DNA from 2 places in the Mesorhizobium sp. NPDC059025 genome. Region 1 is predicted to be linked to the other one. Evidence: riboswitches for the same ligand, from Rfam matches in the RefSeq annotation. Region 1 holds a riboswitch; the other holds the start of a gene.
The links. A riboswitch is a leader RNA that binds a small molecule or an ion and turns the genes downstream of it on or off. The one in region 1 is predicted to bind S-adenosylmethionine.
Positions count from the first base shown of each region.

Region 2: it holds a riboswitch for S-adenosylmethionine, as region 1 does, so the genes downstream of both, metA (homoserine O-succinyltransferase) here and ACFWYE_RS10760 (O-succinylhomoserine sulfhydrylase) in region 1, are expected to answer to the same signal.

Region 1 covers NZ_JBHYIM010000003.1:591,071-602,953, forward strand. The annotation lists gene ACFWYE_RS10740 (GNAT family N-acetyltransferase) at 1-242, shown strand, start outside; gene apaG (Co2+/Mg2+ efflux protein ApaG) at 278-670, opposite strand; gene ACFWYE_RS10750 (glycosyltransferase) at 862-2,013, shown strand; gene ACFWYE_RS10755 (MmcQ/YjbR family DNA-binding protein) at 2,077-2,400, shown strand; gene ACFWYE_RS10760 (O-succinylhomoserine sulfhydrylase) at 2,455-3,642, opposite strand; SAM riboswitch at 3,729-3,806, opposite strand; gene ACFWYE_RS10765 (2'-deoxycytidine 5'-triphosphate deaminase) at 3,898-4,992, shown strand; gene ACFWYE_RS10770 (ABC transporter substrate-binding protein) at 5,161-5,931, shown strand; gene ACFWYE_RS10775 (pentapeptide repeat-containing protein) at 6,115-6,402, shown strand; gene ACFWYE_RS10780 (MBL fold metallo-hydrolase) at 6,437-7,423, opposite strand; gene ACFWYE_RS10785 (transporter substrate-binding domain-containing protein) at 7,728-8,483, shown strand; gene ACFWYE_RS10790 (SDR family NAD(P)-dependent oxidoreductase) at 8,675-9,469, shown strand; gene ACFWYE_RS10795 (VOC family protein) at 9,527-10,168, shown strand; gene ACFWYE_RS10800 (GlxA family transcriptional regulator) at 10,257-11,204, shown strand; gene ACFWYE_RS10805 (hypothetical protein) at 11,413-11,583, shown strand; gene ACFWYE_RS10810 (LacI family DNA-binding transcriptional regulator) at 11,617-11,883, opposite strand, start outside.
Region 2 covers NZ_JBHYIM010000007.1:211,205-223,087, forward strand. The annotation lists gene ACFWYE_RS18595 (hypothetical protein) at 1-3, shown strand, start outside; gene hpt (hypoxanthine phosphoribosyltransferase) at 47-589, shown strand; gene ACFWYE_RS18605 (response regulator) at 674-1,039, shown strand; gene ACFWYE_RS18610 (aldo/keto reductase) at 1,176-2,126, opposite strand; gene ACFWYE_RS18615 (gamma-glutamylcyclotransferase) at 2,279-2,833, opposite strand; gene ACFWYE_RS18620 (DUF2125 domain-containing protein) at 3,029-4,027, shown strand; gene ACFWYE_RS18625 (prephenate/arogenate dehydrogenase family protein) at 4,109-5,041, opposite strand; gene hisC (histidinol-phosphate transaminase) at 5,046-6,155, opposite strand; SAM riboswitch at 6,408-6,485, shown strand; gene metA (homoserine O-succinyltransferase) at 6,535-7,458, shown strand; gene ACFWYE_RS18640 (LysR family transcriptional regulator) at 7,497-8,354, opposite strand; gene ACFWYE_RS18645 (MFS transporter) at 8,501-10,057, shown strand; gene ACFWYE_RS18650 (ABC transporter ATP-binding protein/permease) at 10,110-11,883, opposite strand, start outside.

The DNA of each region.
Region 1 (11,883 bases):
GCGGAGGCGGCGTAGCCCATCGCTTGCTCTTCTTCGCGGAACTCAATCTGGCGGAAAGCGGAGTACAGGAGGCTGAACTGTTCTGTACGGCAGGCAACAGCCGGGCCGAAAAATTCTATCAGCGCGAAGGATGGATCATCTCCCGATCGTTTGACGATCACCTCTGGATGCCGAAAGGCCAAGGCGGGCGCTTTGTCGTGCGGACGCATCGTTTTCAAAAGACGGTCACGCCGGCAACATAAGTTCGTCGCAGGCGGGGGGCCGCGCACATTTCCCCTCAGTTCACCACGCGCCTGGCGTCGGGCAGGTCGAGCGAGAAGGCCGGGATGGCGATGTCGAACTGCTCGCCGCGCGCATTGCGCATCGTGTAGTGCCCGACCATGATGCCGGATGGCGTCGAAAGCGGGCAGCCCGACGTGTATTGGTAGCTGTCGCCGGGGTTCAGTTCCGGTTTTTCGCCGACGACGCCAGGTCCGCGTACTTCCTCCACTTGTCCCATACCGTCGGTGATGTGCCAGTAGCGCGACAGAAGCTGCACGAACTCGTCCGAGCGGTTGTCGATCGTCACCCGGTAGCCCCATACGTAACGGCTCTCGTCGGGGTCCGAGCGGTCTTCGAGGTAGAAGGGTTCCACCTCGACCACGATGTTGCGGGTGACTGCACTGTACATGGGCAACCTGATGCGACTCGGTACCAAAAACTGCAACGAATTTCCGCCCGTGCACCGTCATGGTCAACCTTCTGTCATGTGCACGACATGAAACGGTGATGGTGTGCGCCGATCGCGTCCGGTCCCGTGATGATTCCTGGACGCAGCCTAACAAGGCTTTCAGGCCGCGTTTCCGGGGGTGACCTGACTTCATGGACCTGACAATCGCAGCCGCATCTTTCTCTGCCGCCCTGCTTCTCACCAATCTCGTTTCCATAGGACTGGCGTGGTCCCAGCTGGAACGACGACGCACTGCACCGGCACCTCGTAGCGATGCACCGCCGGTTTCGATCGTCATACCCGCGCGCGGTATCGAGCCCTTTACGCCCGAGACGCTTGAGCGCGCCTTCCGGCTCGACTGGCCGGACTACGAACTGATCTTCTGTGTGGCCCACACCGATGATCCGGTTGCGCTGGCGATCCGCACCACCATGGCGCGTTTCCCCGAGGTACCGGCGCGTCTCCTGTTCGGCGACGATCGTATCAGCGGCAATCCCAAGCTGAACAACTGCGTCAAAGGCTGGGAAGCGGCGCGGCACGACTGGGTGATCCTGGCCGACTCCAACGTCCTGATGCCGCGCGACTACATCCAGAACATGATGCAGGCCTGGCGCCCCGACAGCGGCCTCGTCTGCTCGACGCCGGTCGGTTCGCGTCCAGACGGTTTCTGGGCCGAGGTCGAATGTGCCTTCCTCAACACGCTGCAGGCGCGCTGGCAATATACCGGGGCTGCCGCCGGTCTCGGCTTCGCGCAGGGCAAGAGCATGTTGTGGTCGAAGCCGCTGCTCGATGCCAATGGCGGCATCCACGCGCTGGCCGCCGAGATCGCCGAGGACGCTGCAGCGACCAAGCTGGTCAACGGGCTCGGCCTTAAGGTCCACCTGGTGGCTTCGCCGTTCGAGCAGCCGCTCGGGCACCGCAAGGTGGAGGCCGTGTGGTCGCGCCAGGCCCGCTGGGCAAGACTGCGCCGCGTCACCTTCCCGTTGTTTTTCGCGCCGGAGCTGTTTGTCGGCGCGGCCATGCCGCTGCTGTTCGCGCTGATTGCCGCCGCCGGCTCAGGCGCAGACATGCTCTCGACCACCTTGCTGGTGCTGGCTGCCGTCTATCTGCCGGAATACGCGCTGGCGCTGGCCAAGGGCTGGCACGCCTCGCCGCGGCTGATCGCCGCCATGGTGGTGCGCGACATCATGGTCCCGGCCATCTGGCTGCGCGGCTGGCTCGGCGGCGCCATCGACTGGCGCGGCAACACCATGAACATCACCACCAAGTCCGATGAAGCCGAGGAGGTTCTGTCGGGCGCCTGATCTCTCCGGTATCGCTGCCGGCCGGTTTGCGGCATGATCGCCGGAGGCAGGGGGAGGTTGGCCGTGCTGTCCGAGGATCGCTATTGCCAGATCGCGCTGGGTTTCCCCGGAGCCGAGCAGAGCAGCCATTTCGATGTCACCGATTTCCGCGTGCGCGGCAGGATCTTCGCAACGCTGCGGCCAAAGGACGGCCGCGCCGTCATCAAGCTAGCGCCGGACGAGCAGCGGCTGCTGCTCGAAACATCGGCGAGCCAGTTCGAGCCGATCCCCGGCTCGTGGGGCCAGAAGGGCTGGACGCGGGTCCGGCTGGAAAAGGCGGACGAGGAAACCGTCCGCCATGCCATGGCGATGAGCTGGCGCTCGGTCGCGCCGAAATCGCTGCGTTAGCAGGGAAACGGAGCGGAATGCGGGGTTCCTTCCCATTGCATTCCGCTCGAGTCGTCACGCCTTGGCGAGCGCCTGTTCGATGTCTTCGAGCAGGTCATCGGTGTCTTCGAGGCCGAGCGACAGGCGCAACGTGCCTTCGCCGATGCCCAATTCGGCGCGTGCCTCGTCGGTCAGGTTCTTGTGCGTCGTCGTTGCCGGATGGGTGATCAGGCTCTTGGCGTCGCCCAGATTGTTGGAGATCAGCACCACGTCGAGCGCGTTCTCGAAGGCGAAGGCCGATTTCTTGCCGCCCTTGAGGTCGAAGCAGATCAGCGTTGAGCCGCCGGTCATCTGCTTCCTGATGATGTCGGCCTGCGGATGGTCGGCGCGGCCCGGATAGATCAGCCGCCCGACCTTCGGATGGTCGGCCAGGAAGTCGGCGATCCTGCTTGCTGCTTCCGTCTGCTGGCGCACGCGCAGCGGCAGCGTCTCCAGGCCCTTCAGCAGCACCCAGGCATTGAAGGGCGACAGGCTCGGCCCGGTATGGCGGAAATAGTCGTGCAGGTTCTCGTCGATCCACTTCTTGTCAGACAGCACAATGCCACCGAGGCAGCGGCCCTGGCCATCGATGTGCTTGGTGGCCGAATAGACGACGATGTGCGCGCCGAGCTCCAGCGGCTTCTGCATCAACGGCGTGGCGAAGACATTGTCCACCACCAGCCTGGCGCCGATCGAATTAGCCAGCCTGGCGACGGCAGCGATGTCGACCACTTCCAGCGTCGGGTTGGTTGGGCTTTCCAGGAAGAACAGCCTGGTGTTGGGTCGGACCGCGGCTTCCCAGTTCCCGATCTCGGTGCCGTCGACCAGCGTCGCCTCGATGCCGTATTTCGGTGCCAGCGTCTCGACCACCCAGCGACAGGAGCCGAACAGCGCGCGCGCGGCGACGATGTGGTCGCCTGCCTTGAGGCCGCACAGCACGGCTGCCGTCACCGCGGCCATGCCCGATGCGGTGGCGCGGGCATCTTCCGCGCCTTCCAGCGCGCACATGCGCTTTTCAAACATGTCGACGGTCGGGTTGGCATAACGCGAATAGATGAAACCGGGCTCCTCGCCCTTGAAGCGGGCCTCGGCGCGCTCGGCGCTGTCATAGTGATAACCTTGCGTCAGGAACATCGCTTCCGACATCTCGCCGAAGCCCGATCGCAGCGTGCCAGCGTGGACGAGCTGGGTTGCGGGTTTCCAATTGCGCTTTTTCTCGGTCATGGTTCCATTCCGACACAAACTGGCTGCCATATGACTGGCAGGCACAAAAAAACCGGCCGCGAAGTCGCAACCGGTCCATACGGCCTTTGTCGGGCCCTGCGGTCCTTTAGCGACTTGTTTAACGTGGCTGCAAGCCGACCGGCCAAATCACCACGGGATAAAGCACCCTTTAGACCCGGGGGCGGCTTGCGTCAATTGCCGGCTTCATTAAGAGCATGGAGGACTGGCTGACTTGAGCCACCTGTGGAGTTGTCATTGCGCAAGACAGGCATTCTTCCCGATCAGGACATCGCGGCGCTGTTCCAGGCAGGCAGCCTGAAGTCGCCGCGCCCGCTCGATGGCGACCAGATCCAGCCGGCCAGCCTCGACCTTCGCCTTGGCGAAAAGGCCTACCGTGTCCGCGCCAGTTTCCTGCCCGGCCCCCACAGCACGGTGGAAGCCAAGCTCGAGCGGCTGAAACTGCACGAAATCGACCTCGCCGACGGCGCGGTGCTGGAGACGGGCTGCGTCTACATCGTGCCGCTGCTGGAAAGCCTGGAATTGCCTGGCGACATTTCCGCCTCGACCAATCCGAAGAGCTCCACCGGCCGGCTCGACATCTTCACCCGCGTCATGACCGATCATGGCCAGGAATTCGACAAGATCGCCGCCGGCTATCGCGGCCAGCTTTATCTCGAGGTCAGCCCGCGCACCTTCCCGATCGTCGTCCGCACCGGCTCGCGCCTGTCGCAGATCCGTTTCCGCACCGGCAACGCGCTGTTGTCGGAAGACGAACTGCACGCGCTGCACCGCGCCGAGACGCTGGTGGCGATCGATCCGCCCAACATCTCCAACGGCGGTATCGCGCTGTCCATCGACTTGGCGGGCGACAAGGACGGTCTGGTCGGCTATCGCGGCAAGCATCACACCGGGCTGGTCGATGTTGACAAGCGCGCCGCCCAGGACATCGTCGACTTCTGGGAGCCGCTCTATCGCAGCGGCGCCGGCGAGCTGGTGCTCGATCCGGACGAGTTCTATATCCTGGTCAGCCAGGAAGCGGTGCACGTGCCGCCGCTCTACGCCGCCGAGATGACGCCGTTCGATCCGTTGGTCGGCGAATTCCGCGTGCACTACGCCGGCTTCTTCGATCCGGGCTTCGGCCATTCCGCCGCCGGTGGCACCGGCAGCCGCGCGGTGCTCGAAGTGCGCAGCCACGAGGTGCCGTTCATCCTCGACCATGGCCAGATCGTCGGCCGGCTGGTCTTCGAACACATGCTGAAGCGGCCGACCGCGCTCTACGGCACCGACCTCGGCTCCAACTACCAGGCGCAAGGCCTGAAGCTGTCGAAGCATTTTCGGGCGGCGAGATAGAGTAGGGGAATAGGGGAGTAGGGCAGAAAACGATTGCCTATTCCCCTAGTGCCTTACCGAGAGCCACCCGGCTAAAGCAGCAAGTCCACGTAGCATCCTGTGCTTGCCTGGCCCTCGGCGGCGTGCTTGGCTGTTCGCGGACAACAAGACCAACCCGAGGGGAAAATGATGAAAATGTCCAGATGGTTCGCAACGGTCGCGGCCGCCACGATGTTGGTGGCAGGCGCCAGTGCCGCTCTTGCCGCCGACAAGATCAAGATCGGCACGGAGGGTGCTTATCCTCCTTTCAACACTCTCACCGCCGACGGCAAGCTCGAAGGTTTCGACATCGACATCGCCAATGCTCTGTGCGCGCAGATGAAGGCCGAATGCGAGATCGTCACGCAGGATTGGGACGGCATGATCCCGGCGCTGCAGGCCAAGAAATTCGATGCCATCATCGCTTCGATGAGCATCACCGAAGAGCGCAAGCAGAAGGTGGCCTTCACCAACAAATATTACACCACGCCGCTGGCGCTGGTCGCGCTGAAGGACAGCGCGCTAGCTGGTACGGATGGCGAGGCGGTCAAGGGCAAGACCGTGGGTGCGCAGGCTTCAACCACGCAGGCGAACTATGCGCAGGACGTCTACGCCAAGGCCGGCGCTGACGTGAAACTCTATCCGACGCAGGAAGAGGCGGTGACCGACCTCGTCAACGGCCGCCTCGACGCCGTCCTTTCCGACAAGTTCGTGCTGGTCGACTGGATGAAGAACGGCTCGGCCAAGGACTGCTGCAAGATGATCGGCGACGTCAAGGGAACCGAGACCGAAGCTGGCATCGCGATCCGCAAGGAGGACAACGAATTGCGCGAGAAGTTCAATGCCGCCATCGACGCCATCGTTGCCGACGGCACCTACAAGAAGATCCAGTCGAAATATTTCGACTTCGACATCTATTGAGCCGGCGGTGATTTGCCGCACGGTTCTCGCTGCTGAAAGGAAAGGCCGGGACGTGTCCCGGCCTTCTTGTCTGGCGCCATTGAACCGATGGCGTCCATCCGTCTTTGTCGCTGCATGACAGACGATGCCAAATCGCATGACGTCCTGGCTCGCTCTGCCGCAGGAGAGCGGGACTTTCGAGATATGGATCTTGACGATCGCATCCACGACTTCCGCAACTGCAACCTGCGGGGCGCGATCTTTGCTGGAAGCTCTATTCTGGCCAGATTCAATGGCGCTGACCTGGAGGGCGCGGACTTCAGCAGTTGCAATGTGAAGACATGCGATTTTTCGGGGGCAAAACTTGCCGGCGCAGCTTTCTGCGGGGCGGCCATCGATTCGGCAGTCTTCGATGGCGCCGACCTGAGCGGCGCCAATTTTCGGGGCGCGACCGCCTATGGGCATATATTCGCCGACGGCGAATTGCCTTGACGGCATTCCGCTCCGAGAAGCCCCAGGTTGAGCTCTAGATAGCGCTGCTCCACTGCACCGGCACCAGTTCGAAGCCGTTGCCCGCTTTGGCGATGTGGCCGGTGGCGGGGAAGGGGGCGTGGTAGAAGGCGACCTGCATCTTCTCCGCTGCCGCCATGTCGAGCAGCTTGCGTCGGGTGGCCGTTGCCTGCGGCCCGTCCATGTCGAAGATCGCCGTCCAGTCGGGGTTGCGTACGAAGAGCGCGGGATGGTTGGTGGTGTCCGACAGGGCCATCAGCCTGCCTTCGCCAGAGGTGATGGCGAAGACGGTGTGGCCGGGCGTGTGGCCCGGAGCGGCGATTGCGGTCACGCCGGGCACCAGTTCCTTGTCGGCTTCGAACTGTTTCACATCCTTGGCGACGGGGCCGAAGACACGGCGCACGGTGGCGAAGGCGTTCCTGGCGGCTTCCGGAGCGGCGTTCATTTTGGCATCGTCCATCCAGAACGCCCATTCGGCAGCCGGCACCATCACCTCGGCGTTGGGGAAGACGGCGGTGCCGTCCTTGAGGCGGAAGCCGTTGATGTGGTCGCCGTGGAAATGGCTGATGATGACGGTCGAGACATCCTCCGGCGTGAAGCCGGCGGCCTTGAAATTGTTCATCCAGACCCCGGAGGTCGGCGCGCCGGAATCACCATTGCCGGTGTCGATCAGCACCAGCCTGTCGCCGATCTGCAGCGCCAGCGTGGTGTAGGAGATCGAAAGCGCGTCGCTTGGCAGATAAGCCGCCTCCAGCGCTTTCTGGACGTCGGCCAGTTCGGCGTTGCGGATGAACCCTTCCAGCGGGCGTTTGCCGAAACCGTCGTTGAGGGCGGTGACGGTGATGTCGCCGACCTTATAGCGATAGAAGCCGGGGTTGTGGCTCACGGCTGCGTCTTGTGCTCGGGCCGGAGCGATGCCGGTGGGCAGGTCGAGGATGGCAGCGGTGGCGAGAGCGCCGGCGCTTGCCATGACGGTGCGGCGGGAAAGGGCGAAACTGGCCATTGATGGGACTCCAAAGGTCAGCGGGCACGGCCTTGCCCGGCAGCGCTCATCGCCGACCGGTTCCGCGCCCCGGGGAATAACCCCGAAGGCAGGCTAGCAGCCGGACCGCTCGCTTCAACCCGATGCGGCCGGAGGCGGGTCACCTTTGCGTGAGTCGGTCGTTATCGCGGAAGAAGCGCACCGGTCTTACCTTTGGCAGATGGAGTACCAATCGAAGCCCGGTGCTGGCGCTTCCTCGCTTTGCCGGCACATGTTTGGCAGGATCTGGCCGTTCTGGCTCAATGGAGGGAAAACAAGAATGAAGATTTCGAAATGGCTCCTCTCGGCTGCGGCTGCGACACTGTTGATGGTCGCGCCGGCTGCTGCCGAGAAGCTGAAGATCGCCACGGAAGGTGCTGCACCGCCTTTCAGCACGGTGACGGCGGATGGCAAGCTGGCCGGCTTCGACGTCGATATCGCCAATGCGCTGTGCACCCAGATGAAGATCGAATGCGAGATCGTCGCGCAGGACTGGGACGGCATGATCCCGGCGCTGAAGGCCGGGAAGTTCGACGCCATCATCGCCTCGATGACCATCACCGAGGAGCGCAAGAAGCAGGTCGCCTTCACCAACAAATATTACGCGACGCCGCTGGCGCTGGCCGGCCTGAAGGACACCGCCGTGACGGGCACCGAGCCGACGGCGCTCGACGGCAAGACGCTGGGCGCCCAGGGCTCGACCATGCAGGCCACTTATGCGCAGGATGTCTACGCCAAGGCCGGCGCCGACGTGAAGCTCTACCCGACGCATGAGGATGCTGTCGCCGACCTCGTCAACGGCCGGCTCGACGCCATCATCACCGACAAGTTCGTGCTGGTCGACTGGGTCAAAAACGGCAGCGGCAAGGATTGCTGCAAGCTGATAGGCGACATCAAGGGCACGGAGGCCGAGATCGGCATCGCCATCCGCCAGGGCGAGGACGCGCTGCGCGGGCGTTTCAACGCCGCGATCGATGCCATCGTGGCCGACGGCACCTACAAGAAGGTGCAGGCAAAATATTTCGACTTCGACATCTATTGAGCGGCTGAAGCCGATCAAGAACCGATGGATCTACGGGCGCCGCAGGCGCCCGTTTTGTTGTCTGCGCCAAATCACGGTTTCATAAACCACCGAATGTCCTAAAAAGTGGCATCTTCGACATTCATGACGAAAGCCGGCCGTCCTATCTATAGCTGGCGCCCCGATCGACGGGAGCGCCAAAGGAGATTGAGATGACAAGCGAACACAAAGGTACGGCTCTCGTCACCGGCGCATCGTCAGGCATTGGCGCGATCTATGCCGATCGTCTGGCGAAACAGGGCTACGATCTGATCCTGGTGGCGCGCAACGCCGGGAAGCTGCGCAACCTTGCAAGCGCGATCAGCGACAAGACAGGCCGTTCGGTCGAGGTCTTTCCGGCCGATCTCGGCAAGAGCGCCGATCTGAAGCAGGTCGAAAAGGTGCTGCGCACCGATGCCAGCATCACCATGCTGGTCAACAATGCGGGCATTGGCGCCGTCGCGCCACTGCTTGCCAGCGACATCGACGCCATGCAGTCGATGATCGACGTCAACGTCACCGCGCCGATGCGGCTGGCCTACGCAGCAGCGCCGGGGTTTGTCGCACGCGGCAAAGGCACCATCATCAACATCGCCTCGATCGTCGCCATATCGCCGGAAACGCTGAATGGCGTCTATGGCGGCAGCAAAGCCTTTGTCCTGGCCTTCTCGCAGTCGCTCCACCATGAGCTTGCCGACAACGGCGTCCGCGTTCAGGCCGTGCTTCCGGGCGCGACAGCAACCGACTTCTGGGAACTTTCCGGCAGGCCCGTCGAGCATCTGCCCGCCGAAATCGTCATGTCGGCGGATGCCATGGTCGATGCCGCGCTGGCGGGACTGCGGCAGGGCGAACTGGTCACCATCCCTTCGCTGCCCGACATCGCCGATTGGCAGACCTTCGAGGCGGCACGCAATGCGCTCCGACCCAATCTCTCATTGGGTACGCCTGCCAAACGCTACGCTGCCTGACATCGATCCCTGGCATACTGCCCGCAATGCCGACAACCCACTTTGAAAGAAACGACAATGTCCCAAACTCTGCAGGAAAGTTCCGAAAACTCGTCTTCCGTCTTGAAGCTGGAGGTGGTCGTGCTGCCTGTCGCCGATGTCGATCGCGCCAAGGCGTTCTATGCCGGTCTCGGCTGGCGGCTCGATGCCGACTTCGTCAACGGCGATGCATTCCGCGTCGTGCAGTTCACGCCGCCCGGTTCGAACACCTCCATCCATTTCGGCAAGGGGCTTACACCGGCAGTGCCAGGCTCCGCGCAGGGGCTCTATCTGATCGTGGCCGACATCGAGGCGGCGCGCGCAAGCCTCAAGGCGCATGGCGCCGAGGTGAGCGAAGCGTTCCATCGCGCCGCAGTCGGTGGGCCGGCGCTTCCCGGACGCGATCCGGAGGGACGCAGCTACAATTCCTTCGCCACGTTCAGCGATCCAGACGGCAATGGCTGGATCCTCCAGGAGATCACCGCGCGGTTGCCGGGACGCGTCGAAGCGGACGTCACCACATATGGTTCGGTGGGCGACCTGGCGGCAGCGCTTCGTCGGGCGGCGGAAGCACATGGCGAGCACGAGAAGCGGAACGGCGGCCAGCACGATGTCAACTGGCCGGACTGGTATGCCGCTTACATGGTGGCGGAAAGGGCCGGCACGGACCTGCCGCTCTGAAACGAGGCGGCTTCGCGACCGTTGTAGAAGATGACCTGATTTTCTTATATTCCACCTATTGCGCCAAGGCTAAAAGGGGAATGTGCTGATGCTGCGGATCGGTTTCGTGCTGACACCCGGCTTCCAGATGATGAGCCTGGCCGCCGCTTCGGCGTTCGAGTTCGCCAATCTGGTCGCCGGCGAAAAGGTCTACGAGATGGAGATCCTGTCGGAGACAGGCGGCCTGCTGAGCAATTCAATTGGCATTCCGGTCGAAACGCGCAAGCTGTGCCTATCCGGGCATGACACGCTGATCTTCGGAACGGGGATCGTGATCGACCAGCCGGCCCCCGCCATCGTGGCGTTTGCCCGCGAGGCGTTCAAATCGACGCGTCGCATCGCCTCGATCTGCATGGGCACCGCCATTCTCGCGGAAGCCGGACTTCTCGACGGCAGGCGGGCGACCACGCATTGGCTCGTCGCGCAGAAGTTGCAAATGCGTTATCCGAAGATGCGGATGGAAGAGGATCGCATCTTCATCGTCGACGGATCCGTCTGGACGTCGGCCGGAATGAGTGCCGGCATCGACATGGCGCTCGGCATGATCGAGAAGGATCTCGGCGCGGATCTGGCGCGGGCGGTGGCGCAGCGGTTGGTGCTTTATCACCGTCGCGCCGGCGGCCAGTCGCAGCATTCCGAATTGCTGGCTCTCGATGCCAAGTCGGATCGTATCCAGAAGGCGCTGGCCTACGCCAGGGTGAACCTGCGCTCGGCGCTCTCGGTGGAGGAGCTCGCCGAGGCTGCGCATCTCAGCCCACGCCAGTTCAGCCGCGCCTTCCGCGCCGAGACGGGGCAGACGCCGGCCAAGGCGGTGGAGAACCTGCGGCTCGAGACGGCGCGCCTGATGATGGAGCAGAGCCGGCATCCGATCGACGTCGTTGCTGCCGAAACCGGTTTCGCCGATCGCGAACGCATGCGGCGCGCCTTCATCCGCGCCTTCGGACAGCCGCCCATGGCCATCCGGCGCAGCGCGCGCGAATCGTCGCTCGCGAACTGACGTCTGGTGGAATACCCAGAAACCTTCCGGGAGGGACAAGCGCATTTTCAGCTATTGGTACATCTCGATCCTGCCTCCACACGCGCGGAAAACACTTTCCGAAACAGGCAGGCTGCTAGGATTTCTCCAGGGGCAGCCCGAGCTCAGGCAGACGGGCGCCGTCAGTTTTGGCGGCGCGGATGGCCGGCCATGGGTCTGCATAACAATCGTGAACGCGACGGCGGCTGGCGACTGGGCCAGCGACGGCGCGTACATTGCTCAATTCAATCGGGTCGAGATGGTCTGCTCCGATTTTGATCGGCGAGATTTCTATGAGCAGATCTCCGCGAAAATAGCCGGGTTTCTTCAGTGGGAGATCGCGATCAAAAGCGATGAATAGCCGATCGCTGTCTGCGCGACGGGAGGCGCGAACCTATTCGAACTGCAGGTTCTCCTTGAGCAGGACCTCGATGCGGATACGTTCCTGCGAGGCGAGAAGCTCGCGGTGGTCGGAACGGGCACGCATGATGCGCAGCGCACTGCGCACTGCATGGCCGGGGTCCTGCGCGATCACGGCGTCGATGCGCTCGTCGAGCAGGGCTTGTTCGCTGAAGGGCGTGCGCTCATGTGCGACGATGGTCAGCGGGCGGGACACCTGCGTGTTCCAGACGGCTGTCAGCGGGATGCGCGCCTCGGAGCT
Region 2 (11,883 bases), on a different contig from region 1:
TAAGCGACGGCTGCGGCTGTCCCGCGCATTCCCAGAAAGGATCTTCATGCCAGTTGTGCGCGGCAAGGATATCGAGGTTCTGTTTTCGGCGTCGGCAATCGCGCGTCGCAATCTGGAGCTAGCCAAGGAAATCGCAGCCCACGATTATCACGACCTTCTGGTCATCTCGGTGCTGAAGGGCTCCTTCATTTTCGCGGCCGACCTGATTCGTGCCATGCACGACGCCGGCCTGTCGCCGGAGGTCGAGTTCATCTTCATTTCCAGCTATGGCGCCGGAACCGAAAGCGGTCAGGTGCGCGTGCTGCGCGACATCGACAATGAGGTCGCCGGCCGCGACGTGCTTTTGATCGACGACATCCTGGAATCCGGCAAGACGCTGAAGTTCACCCGCGAACTGATGCTGTCGCGCGGCGCCAGGAGCTGTTCCGTCGCAGTGCTGCTCGACAAGCGCATGCGGCGCCAGACGGATCTCAATGCAGACTATGTCGGCTTCGACTGCCCGGACTATTTTGTCGTCGGTTACGGCATGGATGTCGGCCACGCATTCCGTGAACTGCCCTTCGTCGGGGTCGTGAAAGGCGACGTCTGAGTCTCGCCTCGACGCTTTGAAAAGAAATCGGAAGCGCCTTCGACTTTCAGAAAACGTCAACGTTTGCAGGGCAAATCTCTGCGCATGACAAAGCTCCTGATCGTCGAGGACGATGAATCCGTCCGCACCCTGGCTGCCCGCGCGCTTGAACGCGCAGGCTACAATATCGACGTCGCCGCCGATGGCGCGCAGGGGCTGGAAAGCATCCATGCCGCCAATGGCAATTACGACCTCATCGTCTCGGATATCCGCATGCCGGAGATGGACGGCATCGAAATGGCCAAGGCGGCAGCCGCCGCTTTCCCTGCGCTCAAGATCATGCTGGTGACCGGCTATGCCGACCAGCGCGAGCGAGCGGACGAGTTGAACGGCATCATCCTGGACGTCGTGCAGAAGCCCTTCACCCTGGCTGAAATCCGCGACCGCGTCGGCCGTGCGCTGGCGGCCTGACGGCGCCCGCTGCCACTAGAGCGTTTCCGTTTTTTACGGAAACGCGGAAACGCTCCAACTTTTTGTTTTCACGCAATTCCGGACGGAAAACCGCTACGCACTTTTCCTGGAATTGCCCCAGCCATCTCAAGGCGAGCTAAGCGCTCGCCTTGTCCAGTTCTTCGATATCCGCGTGCGTGAGCCGAAGCGAGGCGGCGCGTACCAGGCTTGCCATCTGTTCCGACGTGGTCGCGCTGGCGATCGGCGCCGTCACGCCCGGCCGTGCGATCACCCAGGCGAGCGCGACTTCTGCTGGCTTGGCCGCGTGTCGCCCGGCGACAGCATCAAGCGCTGCCAGAATGCGCATGCCGCGCCTGTTGAGATAAGCCTCCACATCCTCGCCGCGCGCGGCGCTTTTGCCCAGATCGGCCTTGCTGCGATATTTGCCCGACAGGAACCCTTTGGCGAGGCTGAAATAGGTGATCACGCCGAGTCCCTCCGCCATGCAAAGGTCACGCAGAGGACCGTCATAGGACGCACGATCATAGAGATTGTATTCCGGCTGCAGCACCTCGTAGCGCGGCAGATTGCGCAGCTTGGCGACATCCAGCGCCGCCCGCAACTGGCCTGCGTCGAGGTTCGAGCAGCCGATATGGCGAACCTTGCCCTTGGCGAGAAGGGTCTGATAGGCGCCGAGCGTCTCCTCGTAAGGCACACTCGGATCCGGCCAGTGCGAAAGATAGAGGTCGATGACGTCGGTCTGCAGACGCCTCAACGAATCTTCCACCGCCCGTTCGATGTGGCCAGCGGAAAGGTCCCTCTTGCCCTGCCCCATATCCGCGCCGACCTTGGTGATGACGACCACCTTCTCGCGATTGCCCCGCGCCTTCATCCACTTGCCGATGATGGTCTCCGACTCGCCGCCCTTGTTGCCGGGCACCCAGCGCGAATAAACATTCGCAGTATCAATGGTGTTGAGCCCGCCGTCGACGAAACGGTCCAGCAGATTGAAGGACGTCTTTTCGTCGACGGTCCAGCCAAACACGTTGCCGCCCAGCACGAGCGGCGCGATTTCGAGGTCGGTACGACCGAGCAGACGTCTATCCAAGATGGGTCTCCCTAGGGCATTTTGTAGCCAGGTGAAATCACCTGGCGTTACAAGAATGCGGCGAAAACAAACTTAGAGCGTTTCCGCGTTTCCGTAAGAACGGAACCGCTCTAATGCCGGCGGGGGCGCCGGTCCCCGCAGGAAGCTAGGGATTAGCGCGCAGGGTTCAATGGGCCAGAAGCGTTTTCAGGCGGGACGATCAGCCGCGCCACCTCTTCCAGCCAGCGGTCGCGGATGCCGAGCGCCTCGAGATGCTGGATGGTATTGAGAACATAGTCTTCGTTGACACCCGACTGGCCGACGGCGCCGCGCACGACGGCAGCGGCCTCCGCTTCCTCGAGTGCGCCGGCATATTGCTCATGGCCACGGTCGGCGACATAGGTCACCGCATCCGCCATGCGGCCGTCCTCCAGGGCCACCTTCACCCAGCGTTCGAGGTAGACATTGGTGACCAGTTCACGCTCGCGCAGATAGGCGATAACCTCGTCACGCAATTCGCCGGGCACCCGGAAGGCCAGCCCGATGCAGGAACCGCCACGGTCGAGCCCGAGCACCAGCCCAGGCCTTTCGCGGGTGCCGCGATGCACGAAGGAATAGACGCAGAGCGAGCGTCGATAGCCATGCAGGCGCGCCCTTTGCGTTTCGACATGCGCGAAACCGGGCCGCCAGATCAGCGAACCGTAGCCAAAAACCCAAAAATCGCCCATATCGCCAAGCCTAAAGCGTGATCCTAAAAGGTCGCAGACCTTTTGGACAAAGATCATGCGACAAGCAAAGAGACAGGGCGGAATGCCGTTTCATTTTCATCGCATTCCCGCCTTAAGCAGGCATAGTCGTCCGCACCAAATCACTTCGACCGGGATGGTCATTCCGGTTCTTTCTGCGTTATCGAGGGCCACAGCATGACGTCAAGTGACCAGACCAAGCCAAAACGTCGGCGCTGGCTGCCCCGGCTGATCCTGGCCTTGCTCGTCCTGTTCGGTCTCTACAGTGCGGGCTGGTACTGGCTGGCCGGACGCGTCAGAAGCGACGCGACGAACACTGTTGCCGCCCTTGCCGCCAAGGGGATCAACGCCGACTGCACCAATCTGACCGTCAGCGGCTACCCCATGCGTTTCGTGGTCACCTGCGACGGGCTCGCCTATCAGGATGATGCCAGGAACGTTGCAGCGGCCGCCGGCGGCATGATCGCCACGGCAAGCCTCGCCCAGCCGCTGGCGCCGAATGTCAATCTCGACGGACCGTTGCGCACCTCGGTGCCCGACATGCCGCCGCTGTGGATCGACTGGGACCAGCTGGACATCAGCGGACATCTGTGGTGGCCCCTGCCCAGCCGCATTTCGGTGACGGCGGAGGGCTTCAACGGCCAGACCGACCCGACCGATGAGACCGATCCCGTCCAGCTGTTCAGTGTCGGCCAGCTCACCGCGGCGGCCAGCCCCAACGGCCAGGATCTTGTGCTGACTCATGATTTCACCGACCTGGAAATCGACGCCCACACCATTGGCGGCCGGGTGCTCCCGCCCTTCAGCGGCAAGGGTGACGCCACGGTCAAGAATGGCATTCCCCTGCTCGGCGCACCGCCAAAAAGCCTGCGCGGTCAATCCGCCGAGATCAGGAACCTCGAATTGTCTTCCGGCGAAGCCCGCATCGTCCTTGCAGGCCCTATCGCGGTCGACGCCGACGGTCTGATCGACGCCACCCTCAACATCAAGCTGCAGAACCCGAAAGCGGTGGCGGCCATCCTCGCCACGGCGATCCCGGAACAGGCAAACCAGATCCGGCAGGGTTTCGCGGCCCTTTCCATGCTCGGCAACGAACCGACGATGCCGCTGAAGGTGGTGAAGGGCCGCGCTTCGCTCGGCTTCATCCCGCTCGGGATGATCAAGCCGGTGGAATAGGGCAGTAGGTACTGCCACCAGGGAGTGGCCACGCAATAGCGTAACTTATCCCCCTGCTGCCTTATTGTCCTATTCCCCTACTCATTTGCCCGGATGCTCCACCACCTGGCGCCCGAAGTCGGGAACATCGATATCCTGGCCGGCCTGGATGATCGAGCGGCGGATGGCGCGGGTGCGCGTGAACAGGTCGAACAGCTTGTCGCCGTCGCCCCAGCGGATCGCTCTTTGCAGCGAGGAAAGATCCTCCGAGAAGCGCGCAAGCATCTCCAGGATGGCATCCTTGTTGTGCAGGCACACGTCCCGCCACATGGTCGGGTCCGAGGCGGCGAGGCGTGTGAAGTCGCGGAAACCCGAGGCCGAATACTTGATGACCTCGGACTTCGTCACATTGGCCAGATCGTCGGCCGTACCGACGATGTTGTAGGCGATGATATGCGGCAGATGCGAAACGATGGCCAGCGTCATGTCGTGATGCTCGGGCGTCATCGTGTCGATGTTCGAACCACAGCGACGCCAGAATTCCGACAATGTCTCCAGCGCTTTTGGATCGGTATCCGGCAGCGGCGTGAAGATGCACCAGCGGTTGTCGAACAGGTCCGGAAAACCGGCGTCAGGACCGGAATTCTCGGTACCAGCCAGCGGATGGCCGGGAATGAAATGCACGCCCTCCGGCACGAAAGGCGACATCTGTGCGACCACCGACTGCTTGGTGGAGCCGACATCGGTCAGGATGGCGCCCTTCTTCAGCGCCGATGCGATCTCCTCGGCAACGGCACCGGAAGCGCCCACCGGTACCGAGACGATGACAAGATCGGCGTCGCGCACCGCCACCTTCGCGTCGGTCGTGTAGCTGTCGCCGAGCTTCAGCTCCTCCGCACGTTTCAACGTCTCCGGACGGCGGGTGGAGACGGCAATGTGGCGGGCAAGTCCTTCCCGGCGCACCACGCGCGCCAGCGAAGAACCGATCAGGCCGATGCCGATGAGGGCGATCTTTTCAAACATGGGTTCGGACATTTTTTCAGCTTTTCAGGAATTCGGTGAGTGTGGCGACCACGCCGCGATTGGCTTCTTCGGTTCCGACCGTCATCCGCAGCGCGTTGGGAAAACCGTAGCCGGCAACGCGCCGCAGGATATAGCCTCGCTCACTCAGATACCCGTCCGCTTCCGGCGCGGAATGTCTGCTGTCATCCGGGAAATGGATCAGGATGAAGTTGCCGACGCTCGGTGTCACCCGCAGGCCGAGCCGGGTCAGTTCTTCAGTCAGCCACGCCACCCACGTCTCGACATGGTGCACCGAGCGCTCGACATGGCCGCGGTCGCGTATCGCGGCTTCGCCTGCCGCAATGGCGGTGGCACTGACGTTGAAGGGATCGCGGACACGCTCGAGCGCATCGACCACATGCGCTGGTGCATAGGACCAGCCGATACGCGCGCCGCCGAGCCCATGCACCTTGGAAAAGGTGCGTGTCATCACGACATTCTCGTTGCCCGCGACCAGTTCGACGCCCGCTTCGTAGTCATTGCGGCGCACGAACTCGGCATAAGCCGCATCCAGCACCAGAAGCACGTTCTTCGGCAGACCGGCATGCAGGCGTCGCACCTCTCCGAAGGGAATATAGGTGCCGGTCGGATTGTTCGGATTGGCCAGGAATACCATCCTGGTGCGCGGCGTCACGGCAGCAAGGATGGCGTCGACGTCGACGCGCTCGTCGGCCTCCTTTGCCACCACCGGCGTTGCACCAGCTGCGAGGATAAAGATCCGGTAGGCCAGGAAGCCGTGCTCGGTGTAGATCGCCTCGTCGCCCGCGCCGAGATAGATGCGCGCCAGCAGGCCGAGCGCCTCATCGGAACCGTTGAAACACTGGATGTTGGCAATGTTGAGCCCGTGCGCATCGGCGATTGCCTGGCGCAGTCTGGTCGCCTGGCCGTCCGGATAACGTTCCAATCCGGCTGCAGCCTCCTGCGCGGCCTCGACTGCTTTCGGAGAGGGTCCGAGCGGATTTTCATTGGCCGAGAGTTTATGGACTTTGGCGACACCATGCGCGACGCCCTTGCCCGGCACATACGCCTCGATATCCATGATACCGGCGCGGGGTTGCGGGCGAAGCAGGTCGGTTGCCTTGGTCATGTCGAAAGGTCCGTGATTGATGCCTCCGGCCGGAGGCCAGAGCGTTTCCGTTTTCGCGGAAACGCTTTAAGTTTTTGTTTTCGAGGTATTTTTGTGACGCCACGTGATTCCACCTGGCTACAAAAATGCTCCAGTGGCGGAAATACCGCCCGCACCGCCGCTTGTCGAGGAAAACCGAACCGCCTGGCCCAGCGTTTGAGCGACCCGCCTCACCATCGATTGACGCCATCGCTTGGTCGGCGTATTAGCAGGACATCGATCCGTGGTGATTTGGCCGGTCGGCTTGCAGCCACGTTAAATAAGTCGCTAAAGGGCCGTTTGCGATCCGTAAACCGGCTTTGCGACAGCAATGCCGGTTTTGTTTTTTGGAGTTCGCAAAGTGCCGATCAAGATCCCCGATCAGCTCCCCGCTCGTGAAGTTCTGGTCAAGGAGGGCGTGTCCATCATGGACGAGCAGACCGCCCTGCGCCAGGACATCCGTCCCCTCCAGATCGGCCTGCTCAACCTGATGCCCAACAAGATCAGGACGGAGACGCAGTTTGCCCGGCTGATCGGCGCCACGCCGCTGCAGGTCGAACTGACCCTGGTCCGCGTCGGCAACCATAAGGCCAAGAACACCTCCGAGGAACATCTCATCACCTTCTACCAGACCTGGGAGGAAGTTAAGGATCGCAGGTTCGACGGCTTCATCATCACCGGCGCGCCGGTGGAGTTGCTGCCTTTCGAGGATGTGACCTACTGGAACGAACTGCAGCGCATCCTCGACTGGACGAAGACCAACGTGCATTCGTCGTTCTTCATCTGCTGGGGGGCAATGGCCGCTGCCTGGCATTTCCATCAAGTCCCGAAACACACGCTGGAGGAGAAGGCGTTCGGCGTCTTCCGCCATCGCAACAACGCGCCCGCCTCTCCCTATCTCTCCGGCTTCTCGGATGATTTCGCGATTCCGGTCTCGCGCTGGACCGAGGTGCGGACCGCCGACATTCCAGCGGGTTCCGGCCTGGAATTGCTGATGGATTCGGAAGAGACAGGTCCAAGCCTGCTTGCCGAGCAGGCTGGCAACCGGCTCTACATGTTCAACCACATCGAATACGACTCGACGTCGCTCAAGGAAGAATACGACCGCGACGTCAATGCCGGCGTATCGATCGCGGTGCCGCACGAATATTACCCGGACGACGACCCCAGGCGCCCGCCGCTCAACCGCTGGCGCTCGCACGCCCATCTCCTGTTCGGCAACTGGATCAACAGCGTCTATCAGACCACCGCCTACGACCTGGAAAATATCGGCAGGAAGCGCTGACCGGTAGCCTGGAGCGCGCCTGACAGGCGCGCTTCCGCCTATGCCGCTGCGGCGCGATGCTCGCGGAAGGCGCAGGCGATGGTGCGCAGCGCATCGCGCGAACGCTGATCGGTCAGCGTCGAATGCAGCACGATTTCCGAGGACGGCAACGGCGGCAGATTGAACCTGCGGGTGACTTCGACAGTACCGACCGGTGCAAGCCGCTCGGAGAATACGGCCATGGCGAGTCCCGCCGACACAGCTGCCATCACCACCGACGAGCCGCCGCCCAGGAACACCTCCGTCCAGGCGATGCCGGCATCGTCTAGTGCATGGGTGCCGATGTCGCGCACGCCACATGCCGGAGACAGGGCGGCAAGCCGTATCGGCTCGTCCGGCCGGCAACGGAAACTGGGAGCGGCGAACCAGCCGAAATGCTCAGGCCCAAGGACCTCGCCGTCGCGACGATCGTCCTCGCGCCGCACGATGGCAGCATCCAGCTCGCCGCGATCGAACGCATCGAGCAGATTGCGCGAATTGTCGACCTGTACCTCGATGGTCAGCGCGGGATCATGTTCGTTGAGCCGCGCCAGCAGGGTCGTCACCTCCGGGGCGGCGACGTGGGCTGCGATGCCCAGCGCGAAACGGCGGGCACAGGAGAAGAGCCCGGCAACGGCACGGTCATGCGCAACGAGAAAATCACGCGCAGGCTGGATGAACACCGCTCCTTCCGCTGAAAGCCGCACGTGACGCGGCGTGCGCTCGATCAGCTTGCGGCCAACCTTCTCCTCGAGGCGCTTGAGTTTCACGCTGATCGCCGCCTGGGTCGTACCCAACGCATCGGCGGCTCGGGTGAAACTCTGAAGGTCGGCAACCATGACAAAGGCCTGCACGGCCTCGACGTCTAGTGACAACATTGTCAGCATACCAATTTGTTATCTCTGAAATAGATTTACATCGCATTTTCTTATGTTCAAGCTGCAACTATCTGGAATTCGGATTTCACAACGCAATTGAGCGGCGTGGGCGTGGACATCGCCTCCGCCGGCGCCGGAGGTTTTTGATGGCTACCCCCAATACAAACGGTCTCGTGCTGGCGGCCGTGTGCCTGTCCGCCTTGATGTTCGGCCTGGAGATTTCGAGCGTACCGGTCATCCTGCCGACGCTGGAGCGTGTGCTGCAGGCCGATTTCAAGGCCATGCAATGGATCATGAACGCCTACACCATCGCCTGCACCACCGTGTTGATGGCGACCGGAACTTTCGCCGATCGCTTCGGCAGGAAATTTGTCTTCGCCATTACGGTCGCGGCCTTCGGCCTGACCTCGCTGATGTGCGGGCTGGCGCCCAACACTTCGCTGCTGATCGTCGCGCGCTTCCTGCAGGGTATGGCCGGCGGCGCCATGTTCATCTGCTCCATCGCCATTCTCTCGCATCAGTTCCAGGATGGCAGGGAACGCGGCAAGGCCTTCGCCATCTGGGGCGTGATTGCAGGCATCGGTCTCGGTTTCGGACCGATCATCGGCGGCGGAATCGTCGCCTTGTCCACCTGGCAATGGGTTTTCCTCGTACACGCACCGCTGGCGGTTCTTTGCCTGGTCCTCACCTATGCCGGCGTCACTGAATCGCGCGATCCGCAGGCCAAGAAGCTCGATGTCTTTGGCATTGTCACCCTCAGCGCTGCCGTCTTCGGCCTCGCCTACTACATCACCCAGGCCCCAGACTTCGGTGGCTTCCTGAGCCCGGCCTCGCTCGGTATTGCCGCGGCCACGATCGTCGGCTTCATCGCATTCGTGCTGGTGGAACGCTACCACACTCACCCGATGTTCGACTTCTCGGTCTTCAGGATCCGTGACTTCTCCGGCGCGATCGTCGGTTGCGTCGGCATGAACTTCAGCTACTGGCCGTTCATGATTTACCTGCCGATCTATTTTTCGGTCGGGCTGGGTTATGACAGCACCAGGACAGGTCTCGCGGTACTGGCCTATACGGTGCCTTTCCTGGTGATGCCGCCGATCGCCCAGTATCTGCTGGCGCGCTTCAACGCGCGCATCGTCATCCCGCTCGGCCTGTTCACCATCGGCCTCGGCTTCATCCTGATGTGGCTGGGTTCCGCTTCCGAGGCGGCAAGCGGCCTCACGGTGCTGCCCGGTGCGCTCGTCGCGGGCATCGGCCTCGGCCTCACCACGACGCCGGCCACCAACATGACGACCGGTTCGGTGCCGGCGAGCCGTGCCGGCATGGCCTCGGGCATCGACACCAGCGCCCGCCTGATCGCGCTCGCCATCAACATTGCGGTAATGGGGTTTGTCCTTGTCGAAGGCATCCTGCACGGCCTGAAGAAGGGCCTGCCGAACGCGACCGAAGGGGTTGACCTGCGTGCGATTGCCGAAAGGATTGCCGCCGGCAACACCAGTGCATTGCACGATGGCAGCCAGCCGGGTCTGGCGGTGCCGGCGGATGTGGTCCACTCGGCTCTGGTCGAAGGTTTCGGCTGGGTGATGCTTTATGGCGGCCTCGGCGTATGGGTCCTGGCCGCGCTGTCCTTCGCCATCTTCGGTTCCAGCAAGGCCGGGCCGATTTCGGCATCCGAAGCACGCGCGGAATCGCATATCCTCTGAGCGTGCAAGATCCGCTCGTAAACCGTCCCGCCGACAACGGGACGGTTTACGTCTAGTTCACGTGCTCGACCTTCTCGTCATCGCGATCATGCCTGGCTCCATTGCCATTGCGCTTGACGCCATTTCCGTTGCGCTTGCGCACGCGGATCACCGGTGGCGGCTCCAGCGCGCCCGCTCTTATCCGCGGCGGTCGCAGCGCCGGCAGGTCGGCGCATTTGATGATCTCGAGCGCGCGCGGGAAGAAGTTGTAGTTGTGCTGGCCACGGCCGATGTTGACGATGCCTGCCTTGGGCAGATGCTTGCCCAGCATGGCGAAGATGCGCTTGGCGATCGTGCCGCTGAACGTGTCCATCGCTTCGTCGATCACCACCCAGTCCGGCTTCTGCAGGGCGAGCCTGGCAAAAGCAACCAGCCGCTGTTCTTCCTCGCTGAGTTCCCTGTCCCAGCGGGCGTGGCGGTCAAGCGACGGCGCGAGGTGATCGAGACCGGCCTCGGCCAGAACACGCCTGGTGCTCGCATCGTCGATAGTCGTGACGCCGTCGACCAGCACCTCGCGCAGCGTGCCGGGCGCAAAATACGGCGTGCGCGGGACAAAGGCGAGATTGGCACCTGCCGGCATGCCGATGCGCCCTGCTCCCCAGGGCCACAGCCCGGCCACTGCCCGGAAGAACAGCGTCTTGCCGGCACTCGGGTCGCCGGTGATCAGCACATGCTCGCCCGGTTTGATCGTCACCGACTTCTGCGCCAGTCTCGAGCAGCCCGAGGTCGCCCCGACGATCAGGTCCTCGAACACCATGGTGCCGTCCTCGGTTTCGAACACCTCGATATGCTGCTCGTTGCCATGCAACTGATCGGTCTCCTTCAGCGCCATGCGGAAGTCGGCGACCCGCATCAGCGTGGCACGCCAGTCGGCAATGGCACCGATGTTGTTGACGAACCAGCGCAGGGAGGAATGGACCTGGTTGAAGGCGCCAACCGCCATCATCAGCCCACCGAACGTGATGTCGCCGGCGAAATAGACCGGCGCCGCCACCAGGATCGGCGCAACCACGGTGATCCAGCCATAGGTGTCCGTTACCCAGCCGAGATTGATCTGAGCGCGGAAGATCCGCATGATCGAAGCGATCAGCGCGCCGAGATCCGTCGCCAGCCGCCGTTTCTCGCTTGTTTCACCGTGCGAAAGCGCGATGGCATCGATGTTCTCGTTCACGCGAACCATTGAAAAACGCAGGTCCGCCTCGCGTGCATAGCGGTCGCTGTTCAGCCCGATCAACGGTCGCCCGACCAGCCAGCTCAGCCAGGACGCGATCCCGGCATAGAGGAACGCGGCCCAGACCATGTAGCCTGGAATGGCGATGGCATGTCCGCCTATGTTGAAGACAAACCCCGAGGACAGTGCCCAGAGCACGCCGACGAACGACACCAGCAGGATGAAGGATTGCACCAGACCGACTCCGAGATCGGTCGAAAGATCGGACAGGTGTCCGGCATCCTGTTGCATGCGCTGATCAGGGTTGACACCGATGGCTCCCGCATTGGCGACGCGGAACGCACGGTTCGGTTTCAGCCATTCCTCGATCAGGTCGATGGTCAGCGCTTCACGCAGCTTCAGGCGGAAGCGCTGATTGAGCCATTGCTGGCCGATGTTGAGCACGAGCAGCCCACCGGCAATCATCGCGAAAACGCCAAGCTGATCGAGAAAGGCGGTCAAGTCGCGCCGTTGCAGCGAATCGTAGAACGGCTGGTTCCAGCGATTGAGCAGGATCTGGCCGTAGGCCGTGGCGAGGATGATCGCGAGAATGCCAGCGCCGAAGATCAGCAGCGCA